Lewinella sp. 4G2: one gene and its partner. Each later gene encodes a partner of the first gene's protein in a complex. Links are inferred from orthologs where the notes say so. Each region holds a gene or a part of one and is shown on either strand. Other genes may lie near its edges.

The links.
Region 2: the proteins of carA (region 1) and carB are in contact, whole or in part, in a solved structure (PDB 1KEE), measured with the Escherichia coli proteins. The link is inferred for Lewinella sp. 4G2 from one-to-one orthologs.

What each region holds. Positions count from the first base shown.
Region 1 is NZ_LVWJ02000014.1:392,181-402,081, reverse strand. Bases 4,060-6,940 are described here. They hold carA (glutamine-hydrolyzing carbamoyl-phosphate synthase small subunit), read left to right. Parts: upstream 4,060-4,881; coding sequence 4,882-6,000; downstream 6,001-6,940. Other genes in these bases: eno (phosphopyruvate hydratase), read left to right, coding at 6,112-6,940; A3850_RS03210 (App1 family protein), read left to right, coding at 4,060-4,626. Also shown: A3850_RS03225 (OmpP1/FadL family transporter), read left to right, coding at 1-1,133; A3850_RS03220 (response regulator), read right to left, coding at 1,273-2,829; large-conductance mechanosensitive channel protein MscL, read right to left, coding at 2,975-3,415; more of A3850_RS03210, read left to right, coding at 3,556-4,059; more of eno, read left to right, coding at 6,941-7,407; A3850_RS03195 (septum formation initiator family protein), read left to right, coding at 7,736-8,056; A3850_RS03190 (FG-GAP-like repeat-containing protein), read left to right, coding at 8,448-9,901. UniProt on the Escherichia coli protein: Small subunit of the glutamine-dependent carbamoyl phosphate synthetase (CPSase).
Region 2 is NZ_LVWJ02000014.1:3,986,993-3,997,448, forward strand. What follows is about bases 5,127-8,562. They hold carB (carbamoyl-phosphate synthase large subunit), read left to right. Parts: upstream 5,127-5,524; coding sequence 5,525-8,362; downstream 8,363-8,562. Other genes in these bases: A3850_RS16380 (hypothetical protein), read right to left, coding at 5,127-5,259. Also shown: fbaA (class II fructose-bisphosphate aldolase), read left to right, coding at 1-719; A3850_RS16355 (hypothetical protein), read right to left, coding at 803-1,150; A3850_RS16360 (hypothetical protein), read right to left, coding at 1,201-1,413; A3850_RS16365 (MIP/aquaporin family protein), read left to right, coding at 1,584-2,306; A3850_RS16370 (glycosyltransferase), read left to right, coding at 2,378-3,568; ribB (3,4-dihydroxy-2-butanone-4-phosphate synthase), read left to right, coding at 3,540-4,715; more of A3850_RS16380, read right to left, coding at 4,732-5,126; A3850_RS16390 (DUF6503 family protein), read left to right, coding at 8,587-9,384; A3850_RS16395 (menaquinone biosynthesis family protein), read right to left, coding at 9,368-10,234; A3850_RS16400 (T9SS type A sorting domain-containing protein), read right to left, coding at 10,299-10,456. UniProt on the Escherichia coli protein: Large subunit of the glutamine-dependent carbamoyl phosphate synthetase (CPSase).

The DNA of each region.
Region 1 (9,901 bases):
GCCTGGCCCGTATAGCAGACTACAACGAAGTGATTCGCTATTCCGGTGACAGTGGTGGCTCCATCCTCGATGCCCTCACGGAGGATTTTAACGACAGTTTCTTCGATGATTTCAGGAGTAACCTGCTCAACGTCATCGACCCCACCTTATTTGATAACATCGACGTGCTTCCGCAAAATGACCGCCGCGCTTTGCTGCAGGATGAATTTGGCTACTTCTCCGACTTCGATTTTGATGACGCCCAACAGGCACAAATCACTCGGAGCGGTACCGTGGACCGGTCGGGCAGCATGCACGAGTTCGCGCTGAGCTTGGGTGGCAACCTTGACGATAAACTTATGTGGGGTATTGGCCTTGGCATCCCCTTCTTCTCCTTTACCGAAACCAAAACCTACGACGAGGTGGATGGCCGCGATGAGGTCACCCGCTTTGAGGACGCTTCCTTCGACGAAGTGCTGACGCAACAGGGCTCCGGCGCCAATTTTAAACTGGGGGCCATTTACTTGCCCACCCCCGCCGCTCGAATCAGCTTGTCCATTCAGTCGCCCACCTTCATGACGATTGACGAGACTTACCAGACGGAATTGACTTACAACTACACTTTCCGTGATGAAGCCCTCGGCGGTAACGCGCGAGCCAACGGTCAACCAGTAATCGTCAATCTGCGGACGCCCTGGCGGTTCTCGGCCGGCGCGGGCTACATTATCGGTACTAGCGGCTTCCTTTCTATCGATGCGGACTACGTGAATTACGCCGGTAACGCCTTCAGCGAACTCGACTTCACGCTGGTGGATGAGGCCGCCAATGCCGATATCGACGCTACGTTGGGATCCACCTTCAACGTTCGTGCCGGTGGGGAGATCAACCTCAACCCGCTGCAACTACGCTTTGGCGTTGGATACCAAACCTTGCCCTCGCTGGAGCCACGCTTCGATCAGGATGAATCAATCATTACCTACTCCACGGGCCTAGGCTACAACGCTGGTCGTTTCTTTGTGGACGTAGCCGCTCGCTACGCGGGGAGGAACAACGCTTACGCACCCTACCGTACTTTCTTCGTGGATCCCAACGTAGTGGACACGGAAAGAACCCGCATCACCGGAGTACTGACCGTGGGCTACCGGGGTTTCTAGGAAATTGACTTGAATTGTTAGCGATCACGTCTTTTCCAGAAATGCAAAGTGGGTACGTTCCGGGAGGAGCGTACCCACTTTTCGTAGAAGTATCATTACCTCAGTATCCAGTTTTGCGCCGATACTGGCCCGTCAGTTACTAGCGCGACCGCAAACGAATGACCGGACAGATCACCTCCTCCAGCGAGATGCCGCCGTGCTGGAAGGTATCGCGGTAGTAATTGTTGTAGTAGTTGTAGTTGTTGGGGTAGAGGAAGAATTTATCCTCCTTCGCAAAGATGAACGAGGAGCTCAGGTTGGGGCGGGGGAGGAGGGCTTTTTGGGGATCCCGCACCTCAAGTACGTCCCGTTCCTCGTAGTTGAGGTTGCGGCCTAATTTGTAACGGAGATTGGTACTGGTATCCCGGTCCCCCACCACCCGGCTGGGGGTGTTGACGCGGATGGTGCCGTGGTCGGTCGTCACGATCAACTGCACGTCGCGCTCGGCCAGTTTGCGGAGGGTGGCCCAGAGGGGGGAATTCTCGAACCAGCTGCGGGTGAGGCTGCGGTAGGCCTTTTCGTCGCCGGCCAACTCCTTAAGGACTTCCATCTCCGTGCGCGCGTGGCTGAGCATGTCGATGAAGTTGTATACGATGACGGAGAAGTCATTGTTGAGGAAGTCCAAGGCCCGGTCCTGCATCTGGCGGGCGAAGTTGGTACGGGTGACCTTGGTGTAATCCCACTTGATCTCCTTGCGCTTCATCAGGCGCTCCATTTGCTTGCCGAGGAGGTCGGCTTCGTGCATGTTCTTGCCACCTTCGTCCGCGTCGTTCTTCCACCACTGTTTGTAGTGTTTAGCGATGTCGGAGGGCATCATCCCCGCGAAAATGGCGTTGCGGGAGTACTGCGTCGCCGTGGGGAGGATGCTGTAGAAGTAGTCCTCTTCCTCCACGCGGAAGAGTTCGCTCAGGTAGGGCTCGATGACCTTCCACTGGTCGAAGCGCATGTTGTCGAGCAGCACCATTACGGTAGGGACGTCCTTGCTGAGATGGGGTAGCACCTTTTTACGCATCAGGTTGTGGGACATGGTGGGGGCGTCCTCCCCCTTCACCCAGTCGAGGTAGTTGCGTTCGATGAACTTGCAGAATTCTGCGTTGGCTTCCTTTTTCTGGACGGCCAGGATCTCGCCCATCTGTTCGCTCTGGCTGTCGTCCAGCTTCAGTTCCCAGTTGATGATCTTCTTGTACATATCGACCCACTCCTCCTTGTTGAGGCCGCTGTTGATCTCCATGAGGAGTTGGCGGAAGTCCTGCTGGTATTCCGTGTTGGTTTTTTCGCGGACGAGGCGTTTCTCGTCGATGATCCGCTTCAGCGTCAGCAGGATCTGCATGGGGTTGACGGGCTTGAGCAGGTAGCCGGCAATCTGGCTGCCGATGGCTTCTTCCATCACGTCCTCGGCCTCATTCTTGGTGATCATCACCACGGGGATGGAGGTATTCGTATTGCGGATCCGGCTTAGGGTTTCCAGACCGGTGAGACCGGGCATGGACTCATCGAGGAATACGACGTCAAATTCTACGTCCCCCTCCAGTTCTTCCAGGGCGTCGTGGCCGTTGGTGACGGTAGTGACTTCGTAGCCTTTCTTTTTGAGGAAGAGGAGTTGGGGTTTGAGCAGGTCGATCTCGTCGTCGGCCCAGAGAATTTTAATGGCGTCCATTCAGTTGGTGGGGTTATGTGTAGTCAAGTAGTCCGGTTATCAGGACAAGTTTTTAGCGGGGATGGTTGGAACGAGCCGGGCTAGGCGGTTAGTCTTTTGCACCACAAGTCTCTTTAGAAAATCCCGGCTGCACCCGCGAGTAACCTTACGCAGCTGACTTCCCGTTCATCAACTTCATTTCGTCGCGGATCTCGGAGAGCAACTGGATGTCCTTTGGGGTAGGAACGGTCTGGTTCTTATCGTCCTCCGCCTTATCCTTAAGCCGGTTAATGAAACGAATCACGACGAACAGCGTCAGGGCAACTATGAAGAAATCCATCATTGCTTCGATGAACATGCCGTAGCCAATCACTACTCCCGGGGAAACGACGGCACCGGCTTCGTCCAGTTTAGGCGGGTCGATGACCCATTTCAGATCCGCCAAGTCTACCCCGGCCGTCAGCCAGCCGAGGGGAGGCATGATGATTTGCTTGACGAGTACGTCAACGATCTTATTAAACGCGGCACCGATGATGATGCCAACCGCCAAGTCGATCATGTTGCCCTTGACGGCAAACTTTTTGAATTCTTGGAAGAAACCACTCATAGCTGGAAAATTGATTGCCGATAGTACCCCTTTGCCTTAGCCAATGTTAGTTGGCTACGCCAAAAAAATGTGGACGGTCCGCACCGATTCGCTTTCGTTGCCCCCAGAACATTTGACCGCCCACTCTGCGTTGGGTGGATATGGCCATATCATCCGCACTAAAATCCATCGGTAAATTCGCTCACCGGGAATGGGACGACCTCGTCGACCGCCTCAACTGGGGGAACGACAAACCCGTCACCGTCGCCAACTACATCGGTTTTGGCCGGGAGGATTACCTCTTCATCACCGGCCGGGTGCTGCGGGACCGGGGTATCCGCCGCGACGAGCGCGATAAGCTGTGGGACAACATCTCCAACAACTTCCGCCGCTTTAACTCCCGGGAGATTCCCGGCGCCAAGGTCAAGATCACCTGGGGTGACTACACTTTTGAGCGGACGACCAATGACGAAGGCTACTTCCACGTTGAACACCACTGCCCCGAGGACAAAACGGTCCGGTCTGACGACGGGCTGTGGCAGGAGGCGGAGATCACCGTCGTCAGTATTCCCGACGAGGCGGACCTCAACATTGTCTCCCATTCGGCCGTCGTCGTGCCCACCGAAGCGGAGTTTGGAATCATCAGCGATATCGACGATACGATCCTCAAGACGGATGTGACCAGCAGGTTCAAGATCAAAACGATGATCCACACCATCCTGAAGAACGCGGGGAATCGCCTTGCCTTTGCCGGCGTATCCGATTTCTACAATGCCCTCAAGCTCGGGCCGGACGAAAAGGGTTTCAACCCCTTCTTCTACGTCTCCAATTCCCCCTGGAACTTGTACGATTTGCTGGTGGACTTTCTCAGCATCAACCACTTCCCCCGCGGGCCCGTCCTGCTGCGTGATTTTGGTCTGCCCAGTGAGGACAAGACCTTCAGCTACAAGACCCACAAGGCCGATATGGTGAAGCGGGTGCTCGATACCTATCCCCACCTCAACTTCATCTTGGTAGGTGACTCCGGCGAACACGATACGGACATCTACCTCGAGGCCGCCCGCAACAACCCCGGCCGCATCCTATGCATTTACATCCGGGACGTCCAGAGTGAACGGCGGGCCAAACGCATCGAAGCCCTCATCGAAAACACAACCGACATCGAAGTGCAACTCGTCGGCGACTACGCGGACGCGCTCACTCACGCTCGGGAACGTGGCTGGGTGGTTTGAGTTGCGAGTAGCGAGTTGCAAGTTGCAAGTAGTGAGTAAGGAGTCGCAACTCGCTACTCGTTACTCGTTTCTCGTTACTCCCCCATCACCCCGCACCTGCGTCAGCGCCCAAAATCAGTTCTGCTTAGTGAGATCGGGTACGCTAGCTCGTTGCTTTACGCTGTAAATCGGCGAATAAACATTGCCAGCCCCACGCTTAATCGCTAACCTGCGTTTCCATATCTTTGCGCGAATTCCGTACCCATACATTCGCACATGGAACAACAACCCGCAATCCTACTACTGGCTGACGGCACGACCTTCGAGGGGAAGGCCGCCGGAAAGATTGGCACCACCGTTGGTGAGATCTGTTTTAACACCGGGATGACCGGCTACCAGGAGGTATTTACCGACCCCAGCTACTACGGCCAGTTGCTCGTAGCGACGAACGCCCACATCGGGAATTACGGGACGGCGGACGCGGATACGGAATCTGACTCCGTGAAGATTGCCGGCCTGATCGTGAAGAACTTCACGGTGCCCTACAGCCGCAACCTCGCGGATGCTTCCATCCAGGACTACCTAGAAAAGGAAGGCCTCGTGGGCATCAGCGACGTGGATACCCGCGCCATCGTACGCCACATCCGCACGAAGGGCGCCATGAACGGCATCATCTCCAGCGAAAGCACGGACGGTAAATTCGACCTGGACGCACTGAAAAAGCAGCTCGCCGCGGCCCCCGATATGGACGGCCTGGAGCTGGCTAGCAAGGTGACGACCAAGGAAGCCTACACCCTCGGTGACGAGGCGACGGCGAAGTACCGCGTGGCCGTGCTGGACCTGGGCACCAAGCAGAACATATTGCGCAACTTCACCAAGCGGGATTGCTTCGTGAAGGTATTCCCCGCCAAATCCGGCATGGAAGCCATCCGCGCCTTCAACCCCGACGGCCTCTTCATCTCCAATGGCCCCGGCGACCCCGGCGCGATGGATTACGCCGTCGATACCGCCAAAGCGATGCTGGAAGAGGAGAAGCCGATGTTCGGCATCTGCCTCGGCCACCAGATCCTGGCCCGCGCCGTGGATATCCCCACCTACAAGATGCACCACGGGCACCGGGGGATCAACCACCCCGTTAAGAACCTGATCACGGGTAAATCCGAGATCACCAGCCAGAACCACGGTTTCGGCGTAAGCCCCGAAGCCATCGAGGCCAACCTCGACGTAGTGGAAGTGACCCACCGCAACCTGAACGACGACACGATCGAAGGCATCCGCATCGTCGGCAAGCCCGCCTTCTCCGTACAGTACCACCCGGAAGCAAGCCCCGGCCCGCACGACGCCGCTTACCTGTTTGACCAGTTCGTCGACTCCATCAAAATGAGTAAAAAGTAGCGAGTTGCAAGTTGTAAGTGTCGAGTTGCAAGTAGCGAGTGCTACTCGAATCTCGCAACTCGCAACTTGATAATCGCAACTCGATACTAAAAACCCAAAATATCTAAATACATGAGCTCAATCTTAGACATCCGCGCCCGGCAAATCCTTGATTCCCGTGGCAACCCTACCGTTGAGGTAGAAGTAATTACCGGCGAAGGCATTGTCGGCCGCGCAGCCGTTCCTTCCGGCGCCTCCACCGGCAAGTACGAAGCAGTGGAACTCCGTGACGGTGACAAGGATGTCTACCTGGGCAAGGGCGTCCTCAAGGCCGTCGCCAACGTCGAAGAAAAGATCGGCGAAGAACTCATCGGCGTCGACGTGACCGACCAGCGGTACATCGACGAGACCATGCTCGAGCTCGACGGCACGCCCAACAAGAGCAAGCTCGGTGCCAACGCCATCCTCGGTGTTTCCCTCGCCTGTGCGAAAGCTGCGGCCTTGGAGCAGAATCTGCCCCTCTACCGTTACGTCGGTGGCGTGAACGCCCACACGATGCCCGTGCCGATGATGAACATCCTCAACGGCGGTAGCCACGCGGATAACAGCATCGACTTCCAGGAATTCATGATCGTGCCCCTCGGAGCCGATACGTTCAGCGAGGCCCTGCGCATGGGCACGGAGACCTTCCACCACCTGAAGAGCGTGCTGAAGTCCAAAGGCTACTCCACCAACGTCGGTGACGAAGGCGGTTTTGCCCCCAACATCAAGAGCAACGACGAGGCCATCGAGATCGTCCTCGAATCCATCGAAAAGGCCGGCTACAAGCCCGGCGACGATATGATGATCGCCATGGATGCCGCTGCTTCCGAGTTCTTCGACAGCAAGGAGGGTGTTTACCACTTCCACAAGTCCGACGGCCGCAAGATCGAATCTGCCGCCATGGTTGACTACTGGAAGCAGTGGGTGGACAAGTACCCGATCTTCTCCATTGAAGACGGCCTCGACGAGGACGACTGGAAAGGTTGGGCCGCCCTCAACCAAAGCTTCGGCGACCGTTGCCAGTTGGTGGGGGACGACCTGTTCGTTACCAACACCGAGCGGCTCAGTCGCGGCATCGCCGAAGGCAGCGCCAACTCCATCCTCGTCAAGGTTAACCAGATCGGTAGCCTTACCGAAACGATCAACACCGTCAACATGGCCCACCGCGCCGGCTACACCAGCGTAATGAGCCACCGCTCCGGTGAAACGGAAGATGTTACCATCGCCGACCTCGCCGTGGCCCTCAACTGTGGCCAGATCAAGACTGGTTCCGCCAGCCGTTCCGACAGAATCGCCAAGTACAACCAGTTGCTCCGCATCGAGGAGGAGCTCGGTAGCACGGCCTACTTCCCCGGCCGCGATTTGCTGAAGAAGTTGGGTAAGTAAACTAGCTGTTTGCTGGGCAACTCTGCCTTAAATTCTAAATGAATAGGGCACTTCTCCGTTATGGGGGAGTGCCCTTTTTTAGTGCGCTGTCCATAAGGTTGGCGGTGTTCATTACTAAAGCCCTAGCCAATTACAACCTTACTCAAGCCATTTTGGGCGCTGCCGCAGGTGCCGGGGAGGTGGGTAAGTAAACTTAGGTAGGAGCCGGATTATGGAGGACAACTACCCATAATTGGGGTTGATGGACTAGGGTAGGAGGGCCCGATCCACATAAAGTCCGTACCGAATCCCAAAAAGTACCGGGAACCATCCTATCTTGGCCACCCTCATGGCTACGAAGAAAAAGACCGACCCCGTAACGACCCTCATCAACAAGCTGCCACCCTACGTGCGCAACCGCTACTTCGTTACGCTCGTCCTCTTCACCATCTGGATGGTCTTTATGGATCGCCACGACGTCCTCACCCAACTCCAACTCAGTAGCACCGTTGACCGCCTGGAGGAAGAACTGGCTGGATACGACGCCAAGATCGACGCCGCCGAAGCCGAAAAGCTGGACATGGAAAGTAACCGCGAACGCTTCGCCCGCGAGAGTTACTACATGCAGAAGGATGATGAGGACGTGTTCATTATTGTGGAGGAGGAGTAGGTAGCGGAACTGAGGCTGCCCATTCTTGTGATCAGGGTCAAGTTTTGCCTGATTTTTTCTGACTGCGCCCGTAGTACCATAGTTACGGCAACACGTCAACACTTGGTCCACCAAGTTCATCAGCGATCAACTAATCGTTTGGAGTAGCCATTACGAAACCGATCCTGGCGAGCTATATGACCCTTGGAAGTGACCTCAAGTAACTTTTCCGCCAAACAAAGACGCCTGGATTTGGTGACGGGACTATAGATGTTAGGAATCTAGGAGGGTGATCCGAAAGTGATCATTCATGTTGAAGCACAGAAAGTGTAAACGCTCCACTTCGATAATTGGAGTAGTCTTACTACTTTTGTCACGCATATCACACTGTTAACATACTACCTTTGATGTTATGAGTACTCAAAACACTCATTCCCCCCGCAAGCGCGATCTGCTGCGGAAATTCAACAAATTAGCTACGCGCATCGAGCGCCGGTTGCGCAGCGCGCCCTCCACTAAATACAGCACCCGCGTCCGCGCCCGATTGCAACGCTACGTTACTGCGCTGGAACGGATGGGCACGAATGTGCGAGCCGTAGGGGGGTCGGCAGCATTTATTCTCACGCTGCTAGCGGCCAACCCGGTTCAGGCGCAGCAGGTGCCAACCTTTATCGAGGTGCCGAATGATGTTGGCTATTACTCCAGTCCCGCCTACGTCGATATCGACGGGGACGGGGATCAGGACCTCGTCGCGGGAAACTTCGACGGCAACTTTATTCTCTTCACCAACGATGGGTCAGGTAATTTCATCGAGGCTAATGACAATCCGTTTGGTGGCTTTGACGTCGGTAATTATGCTAACCCAAGCTTTGCCGATATTGATGGGGACGGCGACGAAGACCTAATATCGGGGGCATCATCTGGAGAAGTCATCGTATTTAGCAACGATGGGAACGGAGCCTTTTCCGCTGGCAGCCCATTGCCCGGCGTATCCGTTAATAATCGATCGGCACCCAGCTTTGTCGACATCGACGACGACGGAGACGAAGACCTGGTTGTAGGAGAGGGAAATGGCAACTTCAGTTTGTTTATTAAAGATGGTACGGGCACCTTCATCACGGCGCCCACCAATCCTTTTTCTAGCTTTGATGTTGGCAGTTTAGCCCATCCTACCTTTTTTGATATAGATGGGGATGAGCACGAAGATCTCATTTCGGGGAACCTCAATGGCGAATTTCTCGTGTTTCTCAATGACGGAAATAATATCTTCTCCGAGGCCAGTTTGAATCCCCTTGACGGGTTTAATACCGATGGCTATGCCACACCTACTTTTGCTGATATTGATGGAGACGGGGATCAGGATTTAGTGTCAGGAAACTATGCCGGTATTTTTCTCGTCTTCAGCAACGACGGATCGAACAACTTCACTGAGGTCATCGATGATCCATTGGCTGACTTGTTCGCACAAAGTAATTCCTCGCCGACTTTCTTCGATCTAGATGGAGACGGGGACGAGGATCTCGTCTCAGGAAATGAATACGGCGAGCTCATCGTTTTCAGTCAAGATGCATCGGGCGCTTTCAACGGACCTAACCTCTATCTTCTAGGGGGCTTAAGGACCGACCTGTACACTACCCCCACTTTCGTGGATATTGATGGGGACATGGACCAGGACCTGGTCTCGGGCGGCTACGATGGTAGGTTTGATGTTTTTTTGAACGACGGATCAAACACATTTGTCAAGGCAGACCCCAATCCTCTGGATGGTCTCCGCGGTGGAGAAAACTCCGCCCCCGCCTTTGTCGATGTTGACGGAGATGGTGACCTGGACCTCGTCTCCGGAAATGCGTACGGTACATTTGTAGT
Region 2 (10,456 bases), 3.6 Mb from region 1 along the record:
TGCTTGACGTCGGTGAGAAATTCTACGCCAAGCGCGGCATGCCCCTCTACTCCAGCCACATGCTGGACCTCAGCGAAGAGCCCCTGGAAGAAAACCTGGAGATCAGCGCCAAGTACTTCGAGCGCATGAACAAGATCGGCATGACGATCGAGATCGAACTCGGCGTCACCGGCGGTGAGGAAGATGGTGTCGACAACAGCGATGTCGATTCCAGCAAGCTCTACACTCAACCAGAGGAAGTATTTGAAAGCTACCAGGCCCTCAGCAAGATCGGCGAACGGTTTACGATCGCCGCCGCCTTCGGTAACGTCCACGGCGTCTACAAGCCCGGCAACGTTGAGCTGACGCCCAAGATCCTGAAGAACAGCCAGGACTACCTGAAAGAAAAGCTCGGTATCGAGCAGGACAACCCCATCAACTTTGTCTTCCACGGTGGCTCCGGCTCCAGCGAAGCGGAAATCAAGGAAGCCATCGACTACGGTGCCGTCAAAATGAATATCGACACCGACCTCCAGTGGGCTTACTGGGACGGCGTCCGGAGGTTCGAAGCAGAGAAGAAAGACTACCTCCAGTCACAGATCGGTAACCCCGAAGGCGAGGAGAAGCCGAACAAGAAGAACTACGACCCCCGCAACTGGGTCCGCAAGGCGGAGGTCAGCTTCTCCGAGCGCCTCAAGAAAGCGTTCGAGGATTTGAACTGCGTGGACGTTCTCGGTTAAACCACCGTTTCACACAAAGCAAAGGGCACGAAGGAATCATTCCTCCGTGCCCTTTCTCTTTAGCCTAAATCGTCTGTTCTTTCCTAATCCCGATCGCGCAACACCTTAAAGAGGGTACGCAGCGAATGAACGCGGGGAAACTTCTCCGGGTGCCAGGTCAGCAAGGGATCGTCGCCGATTGTAACCTCTACCGTCTGCACCAAGGGAGAGCGGAGTCGCCGCAACCCTTTCAGGTTGAACTGGGTCGTCCCCAGTGCGTTGGCCAGGCGAAATAGGTCCCATACGGCACTGCCTTCGGAGCAGCGGACGCGCAGGTTACCAGTACTTTCGGCCGTTCGTACCTGCACCAGACCACCACTTGGCGCTTCCATCTTCAGCTCAGCGTCGATCCCGACCTTCGCCAGGATGCGGTATACTTTATCAATGGTCATGCGGGTGGTGGTAAGGTGGGTACGATCAAAAATGGTTAGGGCTGAGGGTGTTAGTCTTCCTTGCTCCGGTCGACGTTATCCGCCGTGCGGATGCGCAGCGTGCCGTTCATCTTCCACTTGGCGGAGTCGGCGTCATCGTTAGTAGAGCTCGGTACGAAGACTTCGAACTGGTCGAATTCGTAGGTGATTTCCGCGCCACGGCCGGTGAGCTTGTCGTAGAGGCCGATGGCCAGTTCGGGCCAGTTATTGGTGTTGTTTGCCATAATGCATCAGGTTGTTTTGGTTAAGAAATGCTTGGATGCTGGAAGGCTAACTGGAATTAGCCGGAAGTGTTCCGGCGGGCCTCACCTAACAAATTGAGTACGTGTAGATTGGGCGTCATTCGCTGCGGCTGCTTACTTTACCGTCCGCTTTCACCATCGCCCACCCACTCATGCACAGTTACCTCTCAGAATTTATCGGAACCGCCGTCCTCTTGCTCTTGGGTTGCGGCGTCAACGCCAACGTCAGCCTCAAGGGCACTTACGGAAAGGCAAGCGGCTGGATCGTTATTTCTTTCGGCTGGGCGATGGCCGTTTTCGTCGGCGTTTTCATCTCGGCCGAGGCCAGTGGCGCTCACTTGAATCCTGCCGTCACGCTGGCCCTGGCGATGGCCAAGGATTTTCCCTGGGCGGAAGTCCCCGGTTACCTGTTGGCCCAGGTGGCGGGCGGCATAACCGGTGCCAGCCTGGCGTGGTTGCAGTACCGGCCGCACTACGCGGCGGAGACGGAACCAGCTACTATTCTGGGCACCTTCAGTACGGGCCCCGCCATCAAGGATACCGTTTCGAATTTCGTGAGCGAGGTGCTCGCCACGTTCGCTTTCGTGTTGGCCGTGTTGTTCCTGGCCGGTCCTTCATTTGGGGATCAGGAGGTAGGCCTCGGGTCACTCGATGCCCTTCCCGTCGCCCTGCTGGTACTCGCTATTGGCCTTTCCCTGGGTGGCACGACGGGGTACGCCATCAACCCAGCGCGTGACCTCGGTCCGCGGATCGCCCACGCGTTTTTGCCCATCCCCGGCAAGGGAGGGAGCAACTGGGGCTATGCCTGGATTCCCATCGTAGGTCCCCTGGCCGGCGCTGCCCTCGCCGCGCTGGCGTTTTTGGCCCTCGCCTGATCCACCGTTTGCGAAGCAAGTAGCCAACCCGGCAGACGGAACACGCGGCAATCCTTCGCTACCTTTGCGCCGTGACGGTTGCCCTGACAATTATCCTGATTTTATGCGTACTTGGCGTGCTGCACACGTACGTCATTTACCCCTTCCTGACGATCAGGCGGGCGCTGCCGCAGGTAGAAAGAGATTGGAATGAACCCATCCCCACGGCTGACTGGCCACCGGTTTACGTACTGATGGCCGTCCACAACGAGGAAGCGGTCCTCCGGGAGAAAATGGAGTCACTCCTCACCCAGGATTACCGGGGTCAACTTAATTTTCTGATCGGCAGCGATAACAGTAGCGACGCCACCAACGATATTCTGAGGGAATACCAGCAGCGGGAATCCCGTCTCTCCCCTACCCTCTTTACTTCCCGCCAGGGGAAGCCCGCCATCATCAACCAACTCGCCCATCAGGCGGGGCCGGAGGGCGTTTACATCATCACCGACGCCAGCGTAATGCTGCGGCCGGACACCATCACCGAGCTCGTCCAACCGATGTTGCGGGATGAGCAACTGGCCGTCGTCGATACCACCATGGTCCAGACCGGCGGCACGGCCACGGGCATCGGCGCGGCGGAAACGGAATACATCGACCGTGAAGTCCAACTCAAGCGGGCCGAGGGTATGCTGTACGGAACGATGATTGGCCCTTTCGGTGGCTGCTACGCCCTGCGCGCCGCCGCGTTTCGCCCCGTACCGGATCGGTTTTTGGTGGATGATTTCTACCTGTGCATGTCCGCCTACGAATTAGGTTACCGCGGGATTAGCAGCCCTACGGCCATTGTAGAAGAAAGCGTCGGGCAGCACATCCACGAAGAGTTCCGCCGGAAGGTGCGCATAAGTAGTGGGAACTGGCAGAACCTGATTCGCTTTCGCAGCTTGTGGTGGTTCCCCACGAAATCCAAGTTGGCCTGGAGTTTCTTCAGCCACAAGGTCCTCCGATGGTGGACGCCCTTTTTGCTCCTAATTGGCGCTTTGGCCTGGCTGGGATTAGCCCTTTGCACGGGCAACCATTGGGTGTGGTTATCGTTTACTGTACTCAGCGGTTTGGTCCTCACGGGTGCGCTTGCGGACGTATTGTTGTCCGATGCTGGCATCCACGTCAGCGCCCTTCGAAAACTGCGTTATTTTTTGGCGATGAACGTGGCCCTCCTGGTCGGCTTCTACCGCTACCTCACCGGAATCTCTACCAATGTCTGGCAACCAAGCAACCGTCACTAGCCAAGCCGAAGCCGGCCGCGCTACCTACCAACTCAACACCATCGAAGAGGCCGTCGCCGACATTCGCGCCGGCAAAGTCGTCATCGTGGTAGACGACGAGGACCGTGAAAACGAAGGCGATTTCGTCTGCGCCGCCGAGCGGGTGACGCCCGAGATCATCAACTTCATGGCCACCTACGGCCGCGGGCTCATCTGCACGCCCATCGCAGAAGAACGGGCCGACCGCCTGGGGCTGACCAAAATGGTGGAGACGAATACGGACGTCCACGAAACGGCCTTCAGCGTAACCATCGATTTAATTGGCCACGGCTGTACAACGGGCATTTCAGCCTACGACCGCGCTACCTGCATTCGCCGTATGACGGAGCATTCCGCGAAACCTTCGGACTTCACCCGCCCCGGCCACGTCTTCCCCCTCCGGGCCGTCAAGGGTGGCGTGCTACGCCGCACCGGCCACACCGAAGCCGCCGTCGATCTGGCGACGATGGCCAACCTCTACCCCGCCGGCGTGATAGTAGAGATCCTCAAGCCCGACGGCGAAATGGCACGGATGCCCTACCTCATGGATTTGGCGAAGGAGCACGACCTCAAGATCGTCAGTATCGAAGACCTCGTAGCCTACCGCCTGCAGATGGAGCGCCTGGTAGAGTGCGAATTCAGCATGGACCTTGACACTCGCTACGGCCCCTTCAAGCTCTACGCTTACCGGCAGACGACGAATAATGACGTACACCTCGCCCTCACCCACGGGGAGTGGGCAGTGGATGAACCCGTCCTGACGCGCGTCCACTCCAGTACCTCCAGCCGCGACTTGCTGCACAGCCTTCTTTCGGGCTACAGCACTGGCCTCCACGGTCCGCTCGAAAAGATCAGCGAAGCGGGCAAAGGAATTCTTCTCTTCATGCGTCCCCACCAAGACGGTAGCGAGGTTATTGCCGGGCTGCGGCTCCTTAAGTCTCGCATGCAGGACGGTCGGAAGGCCAGCATCTCCCAGCCGGCCAGTATGGACCAGCGGGACTTCGGTATTGGTGCCCAAATGCTTAGGGACCTGAAGGTGAGTAAACTGCGCATTCTCTCTAACAATCCCAAAAATCGGATTGGCCTGGAAGGTTACGGATTAGAGGTCGTCGAATTCGTGTCGATGTAGACCTGTTTGATGTGTATTACCGGTTGTTTAAGTCGGGTAGCGTCCACTTTGTATCCTTCTTTCCTTTGGGTTTACGCAGTTCGGATTGGTCTTGCACGGCGCTTTTATCGGTGGCGCGGTACTTTCGCTGCTTACCCGTTCGCTGGTCCTTCAGGATCAAGTGTTCTTCATTGACCGCGACGATATCGTAAACGATATAAAAATCACGGCCCCGCTTGTAGCGTGGATGCACGAGCCCTTCGCCCATGAAACCATCCACGGAAAGGGTAAGCGCAATCCCTTCTTTTTTCCAACGCCCGAGCAGGTGGCGGTACTTTCTGGCGGACTCCTTTACGGCGTCCTCAGCAAAATTCAAGTCGTCCGTTAAGCTGAGCAGGTAGCCGGGGTGCAGTGACCCTTTTTCCTCTTCCCACGCTGGTGTTGTTAGCAGCATTAGCGTATCCACCACCGGCGCAGCATCAACTAATAAAGCAGGCTGTTTGACCTGGGCGCTAGCGCAGGTACTCAGGCAAAGGGCAAGCAGACAAAGGGTCAAGAATCGCATGGTGAATAACTTAAAGTTGAGGGTGTGGCCCGACACTTGTGACGTAGTCCGCATTTAAGACGGCTCTGCTACTGAAAGGGAGCGCATCCCGTCTGTGTTTAAGGTCCTTTTAACTAAGGGAAGTGGCTAGGCCAGGCCTTGGGATTAGACAACGCAATCGGTGCGCTTCTACGCCCGCAAATTGATACTTTTTTGGGGTCACGACACATACAATCCGTGTGCGCCTTGATTATCTTTGCGCGAATTTACCCATACCCACTCTGCTATGCCTAAGGATCAAAGTATCAAATCAGTACTCATCATTGGCTCCGGCCCCATCATCATCGGCCAAGCTTGTGAGTTTGATTATTCCGGTAGCCAGGCAAGCCGGAGTCTGCGGGAAGAAGGCGTTGAGGTCACCATCATCAACCCCAACCCGGCCACCATCATGACGGACCCGATGACGGCGGAGAACGTATACCTCCTCCCCCTTACGCCGGAGTCCGTAGAGCAGATCCTCAAAGAGCAACCGCAGATTGATGCCGTCCTCCCCACGATGGGTGGCCAGACGGCGCTGAACCTCGCCATTGAGTGTGGCGAACTCAACCTCTGGGAGAAGTACAACATCAAACTGATTGGCGTCGACCTCGAGGCCATCGACCTGGCGGAGAATCGGGAGCTCTTCCGCCTCCACATGGAAAAGATCGGCCTCAAGTGTGCCCCGGCCATGATTGCCAACTCCTTCCTCGAAGGAATGGAAGCCGCCCAGGAAATTGGATTCCCCCTCGTGATCCGCCCCAGCTACACCCTCGGTGGATTTGGTGGCGGATTTTGTTTTAAGGAGGAGGACTACGCTGAAATGCTCCGCCGTGGTCTCGATGCTTCCCCCACCCACGAAGTACTGATCGACAAGGCCGTCCTTGGCTGGAAGGAATTCGAACTCGAACTGCTGCGGGACGCCGCCAACAACGTCGTCATCATCTGTGCGGTGGAGAACTTCGACCCGATGGGTATCCACACCGGCGATTCCATCACGGTGGCCCCCGCCATGACGCTCTCGGACAAGGCCTACCAGGATATGCGGAATCAGGCGATCCACGCCATGCGCTCGATGGGCAACTTCGCCGGCGGCTGTAATATCCAATTCAGCCAAAACCCCGAGACGGAGGAACTGATCGTAATTGAGATCAACCCCCGGGTATCTCGCTCTTCGGCGTTGGCCTCCAAGGCTACCGGTTACCCCATCGCCAAGATTGCCGCGAAATTGGCCCTCGGGTTTACGCTGGACGAACTGAAGAACCAGATCACGGGTACGACCTCAGCCTTCTTCGAGCCGACGCTCGATTACGTCATCGTAAAGATCCCCCGCTGGAACTTCAACAAGTTCCCCGGCGCCGACCACATCCTCGGCCTGCAGATGAAGTCCGTAGGAGAAGTGATGGGTATCGGGCGCAACTTCCAGGAAGCCCTCCAAAAAGCTTGCCAATCTCTCGAGAACGGCCGCGCCGGCCTCGGTTCTGACAAAAAGGAATGGATCAAGACGGACGACATCCTCCACCGCCTGGAGAACGTCAGTGAAGACCGGATCTTCCGCCTGAAGGATGCGCTCCGCCTGGGCGTCCCGCGCAAGACCATCCACAAGCTGACAAAGATCGACATGTGGTTCATCAACCAGATCAAGGAGCTGGTGGACTTGGAAAAGGAAGTCGTCAAGTACAACGTACCGGAGGACATCCCCACTACCTTCTTCCGTACCCTGAAGGAGAAAGGCTACTCAGACCAGCAATTGGCCTACCTACTACGGGTAGAAGAAGAGCAAGTCACCAAGCGCCGCTACGAGCTCGGTATCCGCCGTACCTACAAAATGGTGGACACCTGCGCGGCCGAGTTTGAGGCCAAGACGCCCTACTTCTACTCCACCTTCGATTCGGAGAACGAGAGCATCGTGACCGATAAGAAAAAGGTCATCGTTCTCGGCTCGGGGCCCAACCGTATCGGTCAGGGCATCGAGTTCGACTACTGCTGCGTCCACGGTCTGCGCGCCGTCCAGGAAAGCGGTTACGAAGCTATAATGGTCAACTGTAACCCGGAGACCGTATCCACGGACTTCGACCAGGCCGACAAGCTCTACTTCGAGCCCGTCTACTGGGAGCACATCCGTGAGATCATTGAGCTCGAAAAACCGGAAGGCATCATCGTACAGTTGGGTGGCCAGACGGCCCTCAAGTTGGCGGAAGAGTTCCACAACCGGGGTATCAAAGTATTCGGTTCCAGCTACGAAAGCCTGGACCTCGCCGAAGACCGCGGCCGCTTCTCCGACCTGCTTAAGGAACTCGACATCCCCTACCCCAACTACGGTACGGCCAAGGATGCCGACCAGGCCCTTGAGGTTGCCAATCGCGTTGGTTACCCAGTGCTCGTTCGCCCCAGCTACGTACTCGGTGGACAGGATATGCGGATCGTCATCAACGACGATGAGCTTGAGCGCCACGTACTGAGCATCTTCAAAAAAGATCCCAACATGGTCGTCCTGGTGGACCACTTCCTCGACCGCGCCAAGGAAGCGGAAGTGGATGCCATTTGTGATGGCGACGAAGTCCACATCATGGGCATTATGGAGCACATCGAACCCGCCGGTATCCACTCCGGTGATTCTTCGGCCGTACTTCCTACCTACTCTCTAAGCATCGACTCCGTCAACAAGATGCGGGAGTACACCGAGAAACTGGCCTTTGCGCTTAAGACCAAAGGACTCATCAACGTACAATTCGCCATCCGCATTGATAAGCAGACCGGCGAGGAAACGGTCTTCGTAATCGAAGCCAACCCCCGTGCTTCCCGGACGACACCATTCATCGCGAAAGCCTACAAAGTTCCTTACCTGAACATCGCCACCAAAGTGATGCTCGGTGCTAAAAAGTTGAAGGACTTCGACATCAACCCACAGCCCAGTGGATACGCCATCAAGGTGCCGGTCTTTAGCTTCAACAAGTTCCCTAACGTCGACAAGCAACTCGGCCCGGAAATGAAGTCCACCGGCGAAGCGATCCGTTTCGTGAAGGACATGACCGATCCGTTCTTTCGGGAGCTGGACCGTAACCGGAGCGTGTTCCTGACGCGCTAGGTAATGTCCTATAGTACTGATTATGCATTACTAGTCTTTGCTGTTTAACAGTAGTGCGAAAAAGTTTAAAGCCGCAGTATCCCGCATGGTTACTGCGGCTTATCTTTTGAGAGACTTGCTCAAACTACGTTCTTCTCGAGAGACATTTTTGCCTCTCCGTCACCTGCGGACGGACATGGCAGCTACGGCTAAATAATGGATTGGTTTGGACCTACCTTGCACGTATGCTAAGACTACTCAAGCAACTTTTCGGGTTCTTCTGTTTGCTGGCTACTGTATTTGCCTGCTCCGGCAAGCCCACACAACCCAGTACGATGCCTATGGCCACTCCCGCGAAAGACTTACTGAACCGCGCCCTGCAAGCCCACGGTTACGCCGGCGCGGATAAGCTCGCGTACCGTTTCACGTTCCGGGGCGTGGACTACAGTTTCAACCGTGACTTAGAAAGGAGCCTGTACACGCGCACAACTTACGTAGAGAGTGACACCATCCTGGACGTGCTGACCAACGGCCGCCTGGTACGATTCACCAATGGCGTACCGGTAAGCTTGCCGGATACGATGGCCGCCAAGTATGGCCGTTCGGTGAATTCCGTAATCTACTTCGCATCCCTCCCCGATAAGCTAACGGATGCTGCAGTCAACTTGTCTTTGGACGGAAATGCAACAATCAAGGGTAAAGAATACCAGTTGCTACGGATACACTTCGACGAGGAGAATGGGGGCGACGACCACGACGACAATTTCCTGTACTGGATCAACGACTCGACGGACCGCGTCGACTATCTGGCATACGATTACCGGGTGGATGGCGGAGGCGTTCGCTTCCGCTCGGCCTATAATCCACGAGTTATCGACGGGGTGCTATTTTCGGATTACGTGAACTACAAAGCGCCAATGGGTACCCCCTTGAATGATCTACCCCAGCTCTACGAGCGAGGGGAGCTGAAAGAACTCTCCCGGATCGAACTTGAAGAAGTTGCGGTGGTGGAGGAGGTATGGCAGGCTAGTCCTCCGAAATAGGAGCGGGCAACACGCCGCGTTCCCTACCCTGCTCCAGGAAGGCCTTTACGGCGGCGTGGCCTTCGGTGCCGAGGTCTCGGGAGAACTCATTGACGTATAGCTCGATGTGTTTGCGCCGCACTTCGGCGTCCATTTCCTGGGCGTGCTCAGCGACGTAGGCAGCGGAGGCATCCGGATTTTCGAAAGCGTAACGGACCGAACGCGCGAGCACCCGGTCGAAGGTTTCCCGTACCTCCTGAGGCAGATTTTTACGAATCACAATACCGCCGAGGGGAATCGGCAGGCCCGTTTGTTCTTCCCAGTACTCGCCCAGATCCGCGATTTTGTGGAGGCCCCTTTCGTGGTAGGTGAAACGGTTTTCGTGGATCAGCAGGCCGGCGGTAAATTCTCCACTCAGTACGCGGCCCTCAATGTCGGAGAACAACACTTCCTCTTTGTTTACCAATCCCGGATAGGCCAGCCCCAGCAGGTAGTTTGCGGTGGTGTACTTTCCTGGGATTGCGACTTTAGGGTTAGGATATTTCCACCAGTTATTTGCCGGTTCATCCCCATTACTAACCACCTGCGGCAGCGCCAATTCTTTGTTTGCCGTCACTAAAAGCGGACCGACACCACGGCCCAGCGCGCTGCCGGCGTTGAGCAAAGCATACTGATCGGTAAGGTGGCCGTAAGCGTGGTAACTGAGTTTGGTGACGTCCATCTCACCCCGAAAGGCAAGTTGATTGAGCTCTTCTACGTCACCAAGATGCACCTCAAACTCCAGGCCTTCCGTGTCGATGCGGTGGTGAACCAAGGCATCGAAAATGAAGGTATCGTTCGGGCAGGGGCTATAGGCCAGGGTCAGTTTCATGCGGCAAAAATACGGCGGATTGGGGCGCTGCCGCGGGTGCAAAGTTCAGGATCAAGTAACCGGATCAGCGCTTGATTACCCGACGGGTAAGCCGTTGCTTTCCATCGGATAACTCCAGGAAGTAGGCGCCCGCGGGAAGGTGAGCCATGGGGATATCAACGGTTCCGTTGGCTTGGCCGATAGGAATCCGCCGCTGCAAAACCGATTGGCCGACGGAGTTGA